3 regions of the Paenibacillus sp. YAE3 genome follow, and region 2 is predicted to be linked to each of the others. Evidence: predicted binding sites of a transcription regulator. Region 2 holds the regulator's gene; each other region holds the start of a gene.
The links. Region 2 encodes NrdR, which represses ribonucleotide reductase genes. Its sites were predicted from a motif close to AACACNATATATNGTGTT; they were not measured.
Positions count from the first base shown of each region.

Region 1: a site for NrdR is predicted at 1,567-1,584, ahead of nrdI (class Ib ribonucleoside-diphosphate reductase assembly flavoprotein NrdI). Genes of this name have one in related genera too.
Region 3: a site for NrdR is predicted at 2,244-2,261, ahead of AC27KL_RS07455 (anaerobic ribonucleoside triphosphate reductase). Genes of this name have one in related genera too.

Region 1 covers NZ_BAAIYF010000015.1:89,581-93,726, forward strand. Annotated here, with positions in the region: gene AC27KL_RS23965 (sugar-binding transcriptional regulator) at 1-131, opposite strand, end outside; tRNA gene AC27KL_RS23970 (tRNA-Arg) at 432-506, shown strand; gene clpP (ATP-dependent Clp endopeptidase proteolytic subunit ClpP) at 822-1,418, shown strand; gene nrdI (class Ib ribonucleoside-diphosphate reductase assembly flavoprotein NrdI) at 1,705-2,064, shown strand; gene nrdE (class 1b ribonucleoside-diphosphate reductase subunit alpha) at 2,051-4,135, shown strand.
Region 2 covers NZ_BAAIYF010000004.1:370,628-374,773, forward strand. Annotated here, with positions in the region: gene AC27KL_RS10390 (manganese efflux pump) at 1-3, shown strand, start outside; gene coaE (dephospho-CoA kinase) at 17-613, shown strand; gene AC27KL_RS10400 (lytic transglycosylase domain-containing protein) at 610-1,182, shown strand; gene AC27KL_RS10405 (alpha/beta-type small acid-soluble spore protein) at 1,310-1,528, opposite strand; gene nrdR (transcriptional regulator NrdR) at 1,674-2,150, shown strand; gene AC27KL_RS10415 (carbohydrate ABC transporter permease) at 2,484-3,368, shown strand; gene AC27KL_RS10420 (carbohydrate ABC transporter permease) at 3,365-4,146, shown strand, end outside.
Region 3 covers NZ_BAAIYF010000003.1:315,607-319,752, forward strand. Annotated here, with positions in the region: gene AC27KL_RS07440 (ABC transporter permease subunit) at 1-345, shown strand, start outside; gene AC27KL_RS07445 (DinB family protein) at 588-1,049, shown strand; gene AC27KL_RS07450 (GNAT family N-acetyltransferase) at 1,246-2,184, shown strand; gene AC27KL_RS07455 (anaerobic ribonucleoside triphosphate reductase) at 2,301-4,146, shown strand, end outside.

The DNA.
Region 1 (4,146 bases), on a different contig from region 2:
AGCGAGGCCGCCAGCGTACGCCGGCCGATCAGCTCCGAGAGCATGATCTGATGGAGAATGTTGTACCTTGTCTTGAGCACGTCCATGAGATCAGGCAGAAGCTGCTTTTGTATCTCTAATATTTTCCGCATTTGCTCTCCACTCCTGCAACTTCAACTTCCGTCTCTCCTGCTCCCTGGCCCTAAAACGTCCCACGGTAACGATTTAAGTCCCACTTATATTCTACTCAATTTCACCCCTTGTTGCAAGTAGTCCACCGTCTATCCTTCACATTATTCTTTCCTCTTATACAGGCGTTTGCGGGCTATTTTTCACGGTTTCAAAACATCCGCTTGCAATTCCGCAAAATTTATCATATAATAACTCTTGCTGTACGGAATATATGAGGCTGCGGCCTTCCGGAAATCCGATTGAAGCAGCATTTGAAATATGCGCCCGTGGTCCAATGGATATGACGCAGGCCTCCGGAGCCTGAGATCGAGGTTCAATTCCTCGCGGGCGCGCCATTTTATTTTTTAATGAAAAGCATCTACCATATGATTAACCTCAACAACCAAAGCCAATCATGGCTATTTTTTTTGCCCTGAGTTTGACTTTCTTTGACTTTTTGTTCGAAATTGTTTATCATGTGGTTAATACGGTAAGAGTAAGTATAGAATCATCGATAGTTGATCCAAGGACGCTGCAAACATTCAAGGATCGCGTTCGACCGGGAGCGGCATGGACCCGATGGTCCGGCCCGTTGCTTTCCCCGTTGCCCGGCGGTCCGGGACGAAATGTTGCAGCATCCGCATATCCATCTATATAGGGAGGTTTTCCACGTGAGTTATATACCTATGGTCGTTGAACAAAGCAACCGCGGCGAACGCGCCTACGACATCTATTCCCGCCTTTTGAAAGACCGCATCATTTTCCTGGGATCCGATGTCAACGACGTGGTAGCCAATTCGATCATTGCCCAGCTGCTTTTCCTGGCTGCCGAAGACCCTGACAAAGACATCCACCTCTACATCAACAGCCCAGGCGGTTCCATCACGGCCGGCATGGCGATTTTCGATACGATGCAATACATCAAGCCGGATGTGTCCACCATCTGCGTGGGCCTGGCCGCTTCCATGGGCGCGTTCCTGCTGAATGCAGGCGCCAAAGGCAAACGCTACGCGCTGCCGAACAGCGAGATCATGATTCACCAGCCTTTGGGCGGTGCCCAAGGACAAGCAACGGATATCGAAATCCGCGCCCGCCGCATTTTGAAAATGCGCGACACGCTGAACCGTATCCTGGCCGAACGTACAGGCCAACCGCTGGAGCGCATCGAACGCGACACCGACCGCGACTACTTCATGAGCGCGCAGGATGCAGCTGAATACGGCATTATCGATAAAGTGCTTGAGCATCCTCCGGTCAAAAGCGTCTAAACACCATATCTAGATGCAGGACGCCAAGGGCTCCCGAAAAGATCTTTTTTTGATCTTTCGGGAGCCCTTTTTTGCCGCGCCCTGCCGCCGATTCTACCTGTTCTAGCGCAACCGCTCTCATAGGGAATTCGTCATTTGTCCATTGACGAACCCAATATATTGATGTAAAATTCAATTTACCAACTACATATTGATCCCAAACATCATATATAACCTATTACGACTTGCATTCGCCTAAGGACGCAGCGTCGTTTTTTTTGCAAAGATTCGGTAGGAGTGATAGAGTATGCTGGTTGTCTACGATTCCAAGACAGGGAATGTCAGACGTTTCATAAACAAGCTGAATATGCGGAGCGTGTCGATCGCCGAAAAGGATGAAATCGACGAGCCTTACGTGCTCGTGACATACACGACCGGTTTCGGGCAGGTCCCCGAGAAGGTAAAATCGTTCCTGTCCCGCAACAGCAAAATGCTGCGTGGCGTATCGGCCAGCGGGAACCGGAACTGGGGCCCCCGCTTCGCCAAAAGCGCGGACGCGATCTCCGAAATGTACGATGTGCCGATCCTCACGAAATTCGAGCTGTCGGGAACAACGCAGGATATAGAAACTTTTGTTGAAAGGGTGCGGACTATTGAAGCATATTGAATTGAACAACGAATTGATGCAGCGGGGGGCTGACGGTTATTTCCAGCTTTCCAAGGATAAAGAAGCGGTCGCAGCCTTTATGGAAGAAGTCGAGAAGGACACGATGAAGTTCGGTTCCCTCCGGGAAAAACTCGACTACCTGATCCAAAACGACTATTACGAAAACGTGTTTGAAAAATACACGTACGAAGAAGTCGAATCCGTGTTTAACCTGACGGCAAGCAGCGACTTCCAGTTCCAGTCCTACATGGCGATCTCGAAGTTCTACAAGGACTACGCGATGAAGACGAACGACAAAACGATGTACCTCGAGCAGTATCCGGACCGGGTGGCCATCGTGGCCCTGCATCTGGGAGACGGGGACATCGGGAAGGCGCTGCGGATCGCGGAAGCCATGATCGACCAGCGCTTGCAGCCGGCGACGCCGACCTTCCTGAACGCGGGCAAAAGCCGCCGCGGCGAGCTGGTCTCCTGTTTCCTTCTGGAAATGGACGACTCCCTCAACTCGATCAACTACGTGCTCGGAACCTGCATGCAGCTGTCCAAAATCGGCGGCGGCGTGGCGGTGAACCTCTCGAAGCTTCGCGGACGCGGAGAACCGATCAAAGGGGTAGCCGGAGCGGCTAAAGGCATCATGCCCGTGCTCAAACTCATGGAGGATGCCTTTTCTTATGCCGACCAGATGGGCCAACGCAAAGGATCGGGCGCCGGATACTACAACATTTTCGGCTGGGACGTCATCGAATTCCTGGATTCGAAAAAAATCAACGCCGACGAAAAACTGAGAATCAAAACGTTGTCCATCGGACTCATCATTCCGAACAAATTTTATGAGCTTGCCGCTCAAAACAAGCCCCTCGTCGTATTCGGTCCATATTCCGTCTACAAAGCCTACGGCAAACATTTGGACGACCTTGACATGGACGAGATGTACGAGGAGCTGCTTGCCAACGACCAAGTCACCAAAAAAACGGTGATGAGCGCGCGCGACATGCTGACGAAAATCGCTTCCACCCAGCTGGAATCCGGTTATCCTTACATCGTGAACAAAACGAACGCCAACCGCGTGCATGCGCTGAAGGATATCGGCCAGATCAAAATGTCCAACCTGTGCACGGAGATCTTCCAGCTGCAGGAGACGTCGGAAATCAACGACTACGGCATCGAAGACATCATCCGCCGCGACATCAGCTGCAACCTGGCGTCCCTGAACATCGTCAACGTGATGGAACAGCGCAAGGTGAAGGATTCCGTCCATGTCGGCATCGAAGCCTTGACGGTGGTCAGCGACCTGTCCAAGATCGAAAACGCCCCAGGCGTACAGCGCGCGAACAGCGAGCTGCATTCCGTCGGACTCGGAGCCATGAATTTGAACGGTTACCTTGCGAAAAACAAAATCGCCTACGAAAGCGCGGAAGCCAGAGAGTTCGCCAGCACGTTTTTCATGATGATGAACTTCTACTCCATCGAAAAAAGCATGGAGATCGCCCGCGACCGCGGCGTTACGTTCAAGGATTTCGAAAAATCCGAATACGCCAAAGGCACGTACTTCGACAAGTATCTCGAGACGGACTTCCGTCCGACGTCTGAACGCGTTCAGAAGCTGTTTGAAGGCATCGAAATCCCAACTCCAGAGGATTGGGCCCGCCTGAAGGAGCAAGTGCAAAAACACGGCTTGTACCATGCCTACCGTTTGGCAATTGCGCCGACGCAAAGCATTTCGTACATCCAAAACGCCACGTCCAGCGTCATGCCGATCGTCGAACACATCGAAACGCGTACATACGCAAATTCGACGACCTACTATCCGATGCCGTTCCTGAGCGCGGAGACGCAGTGGTACTACAAATCGGCCTACAACATCGACCAGTTCCGCCTGATCGACATGATCGCCGCGATTCAGCAGCACGTGGATCAAGGCATTTCGACCGTACTTCATGTCAACAGCACCGTGTCGACCCGCGAGCTGTCCCGTTTTTACGTATACGCCGCCCAGAAGGGGCTCAAATCGCTTTATTACACCCGGACGAAAAAGCTGTCCATCGAAGAGTGCACAAGCTGCGCAGTCTAAAAAATTGATCA
Region 2 (4,146 bases):
TGAGGTGGTTTTGCACATGAATATCGGGTTAACCGGAGGTATTGCAACAGGAAAAAGCACCGTGTCAGCGCTCCTTGTCAACAAAGGGGCTCTGCTTGTCGATGCCGACGCGATCGCCCGGGAAGTCATGCTCCCGGGTCATCCCGTTTTGGCGGCGGTTGCCGGGCATTTTGGACAAGCCGTTATTCTTGAGGACGGCACCCTCGACCGGAAGAAGCTTGGGGATATCGTATTCCGCGACCCTTCCCAGCGCAAAGCTCTGAATGACATCACGCATCCTGCCATCCGGAAGGAGATCCGCGGGCGGATGGACGATTTGCAGCGGGAACATCCGGACAAGCTGGTGGTCGTGGACATTCCCCTTTTATACGAATCGGGACTTGAACATATGTTTGAACGTGTCATGGTGGTTTATGCCCCGGAGCACGTTCAGCTGGAGCGATTGATGCGGCGAAACCAATTGACGGCGGAGGAAGCGGCGGCAAGGATCCGGTCGCAAATGAATATTGAGGAAAAGAAGCGGAAGGCCGATATCGTGATCGACAACAGCGGGGACGCTGAGGAAACGGAGCGGCAAGTAGATCGGTTCTGGCTTCAAGCGGGATATGTATGAAGGCTTTTCGATTTTTGCGCAAAAAAAGAGTTCTGCTGCTGCTGTTCATCGGTTTTGTCGCGGTTTTGTTTTTCAGCACGAACTGGATGTCCTGGTTTTACCCGATCTATTACAAGGATAACATTCGCCAGCAGGCGGAGCGCTATGACGTTGACCCGTTTTTGGTCGCCTCGATCATCCGCGTGGAATCCAACTACAAGCTGGGCAAGGAATCGAAAAAAGGAGCGCTCGGCTTGATGCAGCTGATGCCCGACACAGCCCAGTGGGTCATGGAGCAGGCCAAGCTGCCGGAAGTGACGATGGACCATATCAAACATAAACCGGAGGCGAGTATTGCCATCGGAACCTGGTACCTGAGAAATTTGAGCAACCAGTTCAAAGGGAACCGCATCGCCGTCATCGCGGCCTATAATGCAGGACCGGGCAAGGTGGACGGGTGGCTCAAAAAGGGAGTTTGGGACGGAACGCTGGAATCGGTCAAAGATATTCCCATCGGCGAAACAAGGCACTATGTTCAGCGGGTGATTTATTATTATAATCAATATACGCGGATATACAACGAGTTTTGAATTTGGGGCGGACAAGCCATCCGAAGTGATTCCATGAGAGGGGTTACGCTCTGACGCTTCCCATCATGGCAAAAAAAGTATTGAAGCAGCCTCATCGGCTGCCCCAATACTTCTTTGGATGCATGTATTATTGGAATTGACCAGCCAGTTGTTGTTCAGCCAGGGTCACCAGACGTTTAGTGATGAGTCCCCCGATCGAACCGTTCTCATAGGAAGTCATGTTACCTTGGTATCCGTCTTGTGGGATGGAGATACCCAGTTCCTGAGCAACTTCGTATTTCAATTGGTTCAGGGCTGCAGTAGCTTTAGGTACTACCAGGTTGTTGGAGTTGTTGTTTTGAGCCATTGATGTTCACCTCCTTGCTGTTTGTAAAAGTAGTATGTCTCAAAGATTCAAACTTCATCACTTTTTTAGATGTTTTTCAGTTGGAAATTATAAGTAATTTTTGATATCATCCCATCCACCCTCAAGGTAAAGGAAGTGAGTATGCATGAAATGTCCCTACTGCGATTACGCAGGCACCAAGGTGCTCGACTCCCGTCCGGCCAACGACAACAAATCGATCCGCCGCAGACGCGAATGCGAAAAATGCAGCAGGCGTTTTACGACGTTCGAAATGGTGGAGGAAACTCCGCTGATCGTCATCAAAAAAGAAGGAAGCCGCGAGGAATTCAGCCGGGACAAAGTGCTGCGCGGCCTCATCCGCGCATGCGAGAAGCGCCCGGTATCGGTGGAACAGCTTGAAGCCATCGTGTCCGAGGTAGAAAAAGCGCTTCGCAACACCGCGGTAGCGGAAGTCGAAAGCCGCCACATCGGCGAGCTGGTCATGGAGCAGCTGTATCCGGTGGACGAGGTTGCTTATGTGCGTTTTGCCTCCGTATACCGGCAGTTCAAAGACATCAACATGTTCATGAAAGAACTGAAGGGGCTGCTTTCGAAGAATACGATGCCCGACTCGGTCGACTGACCGGATGTCCGAAGGCGCAAACGGCTAGGTGGAAGACATCAAGCCGCTTGCGTCTTTTTTATTTTCCGGGGTTAACCGGCAAAAACACGGCATTCGGCATTCTCGGTGCATTCTTTACTTATGTGCCGTTGTAAAGTTCTGAAATTTATTTTAATTTTGTCAAGGTTGTTCGAAAATAAATTGTGAAAATTCGTTGACAACGGCAAAATATCAAATGTAAGATAATAACATATATGGGCTGGTTATGACGAAAGTACATCGGGAGACATGGGAGGGGTCATCGGTTTGTCTAATTTTGAAAGCGTTTTAAATGTAAAAAAATCTAAAAGCAGGATGTCCAAACGGAACGTTTGGAAAGAGCATGTCTTGGCTTATGCTTTTCTGGCGCCTTCGATCATTTTATTTATCATGTTTTTGTTTTACCCGATGCTGAAATCCGTTTATTTGAGCATGACGATTACGGATCCTCGGGGACAGGTGGCCGAGTTCGTCTGGTTCGAAAATTTCGTCACCCTGTTCAAATCGCATCAGTTGTATTCGAACTTGAGCGTTACGTTGATGTTTATTTTGTATACGGTGCCGACTTCGCTGATCTGGTCTTTGTTTTTGGCGGCGATTACCCACAACAAGCTGCGGGGGATGAAGATTTTCCAATTCATATTTTCGCTGCCGATCGTCATTTCGGTTGGTACGGGCTCCATCATCTGGTTTCTGCTGTTCCATCCGACGGCGGGGATGTTGAACTATTTTCTCAGCCTCGTAAGCATTGGCCCGATTCCGTGGCTGACCGACCCGGCCTGGGCGCTCATTTCCATTTCCATCATGACGGTTTGGATGAACATGGGTTTTCTGTACATCGTGCTGTCCAGCGGGCTGCAAGGCATTCCGGAGGAGCTTTATGAAAGCGCTAAAATCGATGGTTCCGGACCTGTACGCACGTTTGTGCGGATCGTGATGCCGCTGTTGTCGCCGACGATTTTTTTCGCCTTGATCGTGTCGGTGATTGGAGCTTTCCAGGCTTTCGGCCAAATTCATATCCTGACCAAAGGCGGTCCGATCAACTCCACCAACGTCATCGTGTACTCCATATACCAGGACGCCTTCGTGAACTTCCGCTTCGGGATCGGCAGCGCGCAGGCGCTCATCCTGTTTTTGATTATTTTGGCGCTGACCGTGCTGCAGTTTAAAGTTCTGGAAAAGAGGGTGCACTATCAATGATTGCGAAACGAACGACTGCGCTGCTGCTGTACGTCCTGCTTGCCGCGTTGGCGCTGGTGGTGCTGTATCCGCTTATTTTTACGGTGTTTTCGTCGTTTATGACCGAAAAAGAGGTATCCAATTTTCCGCCGCCGTTGTTTCCGACCCGTTTCTATCTCGAGAACTTCAAGGAGGCCATTGCCGGATTTCCGATCGTCCGGTTCATATTAAACAGCTTTATCGTATCGGCCGCGGTCATGATCAGCCAGGTCGTGACGTCGAGCCTAGCGGCTTACGCTTTTTCGTTCCTGAATTTCAAAGGCAAAAACGCGCTGTTTGCGATGTTTCTGTCGACGATGATGATCCCTTGGGAAGTGACGATCATTCCGAACTATTTGCTGATCAAAAGTTGGGGCTGGATGGACAGCTACCAGGGGCTGATCGTTCCCTTCATGGCCGGCGCTTTCGGGGTGTTTCTGCTCCGCCAGTTTTTTCTGCAGCTGCCGCGCGAATTGTTCGACGCAGGAAAAATCGACGGATGCGGGCATTTGCGGCAATATTTTTCGATCGTGCTGCCGCTTTCCAGGCCGGCACTGGCCACGCTTTCGGTCTATGTGTTCTTGACGCATTGGAACCATTATCTTTGGCCTCTGCTCATTACGAACCGGGCGTCCATGCGGACCGTCCAAATCGGGGTGGCGATGCTGCAGCATGCCGAGGTCATGTCCTGGAATTTGATTTTGGCCGGGGTGACGCTGGTGCTGCTGCCGTCCTTCATCCTGCTGGCTTTTGGCGTCAA
Region 3 (4,146 bases), on a different contig from region 2:
CTCGACTCCGGAAGGTTTTTGCTGCTGAATCTGGGCGCGTTCCTGCTGTTTTTTGCGGTTTGCGGCATCAGCTTTTTGGTGTCCGCGGTTGCGAATGACGAAAAAAGGGCGCTTGGCATCTCCGGGTTCATCGTATTCGGGTTTTTCAGCTTGAATTTGGCGGGCAAAATCAGCGACAAGCTTTCCTGGATGCAGCATGTTTCCTTGTTTTCTTTAATTGACACCGCGGACATCGTCAATGGAACGCTTCATTGGACGCCGGTGGTCCTTATTTTGCTGGCGGTCGGCTTCGCCGGTTTTGCGGCCGGGATCGTTTGGTTCAGAAAAAGAAATTTGCTGCTGTAATTCCGAACGGGGGATGAAGCACGGGAAAGGAGACGCGGGCGTCGGCGTCGGAGGCGTTCCATTCGGATCTTGCGATACGGTGCGCCCGCTTTCCCGTTATCCCCGATATTTTACGGCCATCTCTGCCATCATTAGCCTTTTGCACGCCCGAAACCAAACAAACGTTCTTGCTTGGTTCCGGATTCGATGGTATGATCAGGAAAGGAATCAACCATTTCTTTCTTTTGACAGGGGGATATTCGATGAATACGAAGCAGGAGAAACTGGAAGCTTTTGCCGAGCTGATCGGGTTCGCCGAATCGCTGGAGCGTTTGAGCGAAGAGCAGTGGGCGGGGCCGGTCGCGGAAGGCAAATGGTCGCCGCGCGACATCATCAGCCATATGATGCTGTGGGACAGATATTTTCTGGAAAATGCGGTACGGCCCATGGCGGAGCATCGGCCGATGACGCTGAAGCCGCTCGATTTCAACGAGTTCAACCGCGACGCCGCGGCTTACGGGCTGACCCAGAGCAAGCAGGATTTGATCCGGCAAACCGTGGAAGCGCGCAGGCAGCTGGTCGAGGTCATCGAGGGCATTCCGGAATCCGAATTCGGCCATAAACATGAAGATAAGCTGTCGGTGGACGAATATTTGCTTGATTTTTTCGAACATGACCGCCATCACATGGCTCAAATCCATACATATTTAGCGAGTTTCGCATGATGCTGTTGTTACATAGCGAGGGCTGCATCCTTGGTCTCCAATCGAGACAAACAAGGGTGCGGCCCTTTTGCCGTTTCAGGCGAACCGGCGGCAAAGATTTAGAGGGTCCGGCGGCCAAATGGCATGAAACCGGTCATGCGGAACGTAATCTAGTAGGGAAGCTTTCTTTCGGAAGGCAGAAGGAGGTTCGCTTGGTATGGATCGCGAGACATGGCTGAAAAAGGCGTCTACGCTCAAGCTGACGGAGTCGCTTCATTTATGCCGGGCGGATGCCCCGGAATGGGAGCGGTACGTTCATGTTTATTATCATCAGGCGACGATCGCCTTCCGATGCCGGGAGAAGGAAAATTTCCTCTCCGGGGGCGATGAGCCTTTTTGGCTCGTAAAAGATCAAACCGTTGTCGGCGGGTTGGCCCTGTCGCCTTGGGCATTCCGGTATTTTTTTACGGTTCCGCCTTTTGGAGGGGGGGCCGAGGTAATTCGGCTGATCGCGCAAACATTGCGGCGGCAAGGCGGCAACGGGCTGCCGATTCAGGCAATGGAGGTGCCGGACGGCGACGCCGATGATTATATTCGGGCCGGCTTTCGGCCGGACCCATGCAGATTCCGGTGGATGCGGCGTCCGACGGCCGTATTCGAAGGCGAGCATCCCGAGATGATTTGGCGCCGGGCGGAAACCGCGTGCGATTCCGGGGAAACGAGGCTGAAGCTGGAGCGCGAAGCCGGGCTGTTTTTGTTTAAGCATGCCCAGGGCGGGGAGAGCGGAGAGAGAGGCGCCGTGTCTTTTCCGGAGACGCTGCTTCGGCTTCGGGAATTTGCCGCCCAAAGCCCGGAAGCCGTGCTGGAAGCCTCGGGCGCAGCGTATGACCGTGCAACGCATGCTTTGATCGGCGTTTGTTTGATCGGGTACTCGGAGGGCTGTCCGGTGATCGAAGCGCTGGCCGTAAGGCCGGGTTTTAGAGGCAAAGGGGTTGCGACAAACATGCTGAGGCGGGCTTTGACCGTTTTGGCACATCGCGGGGAGCCGATGCTCCGCGCCCGAATCGCGCACGGCCATCCGCTCGAATCGTTATGCCATCGGTTGGGCTTTATGCCGGGCCCCCTGTTTTGGCCGGCGATGACGTTTGACCGGTAAAGCAGAAATAGCTTTTCTCCAGGGTGTGACAATAGATATAGTGTTTGATTTTCAAATTAAATACTATATATGGTGTCGGGTGGATTAGCCATCCCATTTTGCGCCTTAAGGAGGAAGTGGAAATGAATGATCTCATCCAGGATCCGGCCGAGCGTCTCTGGCGTTCCTTTGACGATATGCTGCAAGACGGCAACCCGGATTTGCTTCAGGAAAACGCGAACGTGGACGGAAAGTCGCCCATGGGGCTGATGAGCAAATTTGCCAGCGAAAGCGCCAAAATGTACGCTGCCGAACAGTTATTGTCGCCGGAGGCCAAGGAAGCGATCGAACAAAATTTGATTTACCCGCATGATCTTGATTTTTATGCCTCGGGAACGACGACCTGCTGCCAGATTCCGCTCGGCAAGCTGCTCCGGGGCGGGTTCAATACCGGCCATGGCCATATGCGCGAGCCGCAGGACATCAAAAGCGCCATGGCGCTTGCCTCGATCATTTTGCAGGCCAACCAGAATCAGCAGCACGGCGGACAAGCTTTCCCGATGTTTGACGCCGACCTTGCGCCGTACGTGCGCAAAACCTTCGAGAAAAAGCTCCGCTTGCTGCGGGAGCTGCCGCTCCAAGACGATTTCGACCGGGAGCGCGAAGCCTGGAGCATGACCGAACGGGATGTGTACCAGGCCTGCGAGGCGTTCATCCACAATGCCAATTCGATGCATTCGCGGGGCGGCGGCCAGGTTCCCTTCATATCGGTAAATTACGGGACGGACACGTCCGAATGCGGCAGAATGCTGATCAAGCAGCTGCTGCTGGCGACCCAGCGGGGTCTCGGGCACGGAGAAACGCCGATTTTTCCGATCCAGATCTTCAAGGTGAAGTCAGGAGTGAACTTTCATCCGGGAGATCCGAACTACGACTTGTACCGGCTCGCGCTGGAAACGACCGCCCGCCGGCTGTTCCCGAACTTCGCGTTTCTTGATTCGCCGTTCAACAAAGCCTACGACCGGGGAACGAAGGAAAGCGAAGTGTGCTACATGGGCTGCCGGACGCGCGTGATGGGAAACGTGAACGGGGAGGAAACCGCCATCGGCCGCGGCAATTTGTCGTTTACGTCGATCAATCTGGTCAAACTTGCCCTTTTGTCCGCAGGCCCGGAAGAGTTTGACCGCCGGCTTGACGAAGCGATGGACGTGGCGGTACGCCAGCTTCATGAGCGCTTCCGGTACCAGGCGGGCCGGCAGGCCGGGAATTTCCGTTTTTTATATTCGCAGGGCGTATGGAGGGGCGGGGAGCATCTCCAGCCTCACGACCGGCTTGGCGACGTGCTGAAGCAGGGGACGCTGAGCGTCGGTTTCATCGGCTTGGCCGAAGCTTTGACGGCGCTTTTCGGCCGCCATCACGGACAAAGCGAGGAGGTTCAGCGGCAGGGGCTTCGGATCATCCGCCGCATGCGTGAACGGATGGACCGCGAAACGAAGGACAGCGGCTTGAATTTTACGCTGATCGCGACTCCCGCGGAAGGTTTGTCGGGGAAATTCGTGAAAAAGGACCGGATCGCGTTCGGCGCCATACCCGGCGTTACCGACCGGGATTATTACACGAATTCGTTCCATATTCCCGTTTATTTTCCGATCAAGGCGGCGGATAAAATCCGCTTGGAAGCGCCGTACCACGAGCTCTGCAACGCGGGTCACATTACGTACGTCGAAGTGGACGGATCGGTCATTCACAACACGGCCGCGCTGGATCGGATCGTGCGGTGCATGGCGGACAACCGGATCGGCTACGGTTCGATCAACCACCCGGTCGACCGCTGCAAAACATGCGGATTCAGCGGCATCATCGACGATCGCTGCCCGGCATGCGACGGCGTTCAGGTTGAACGGATTCGGCGGATTACCGGCTATCTGGTAGGCGACATGGACAAATGGAATTCGGCCAAACGGGCGGAGGAAGCCGACCGCC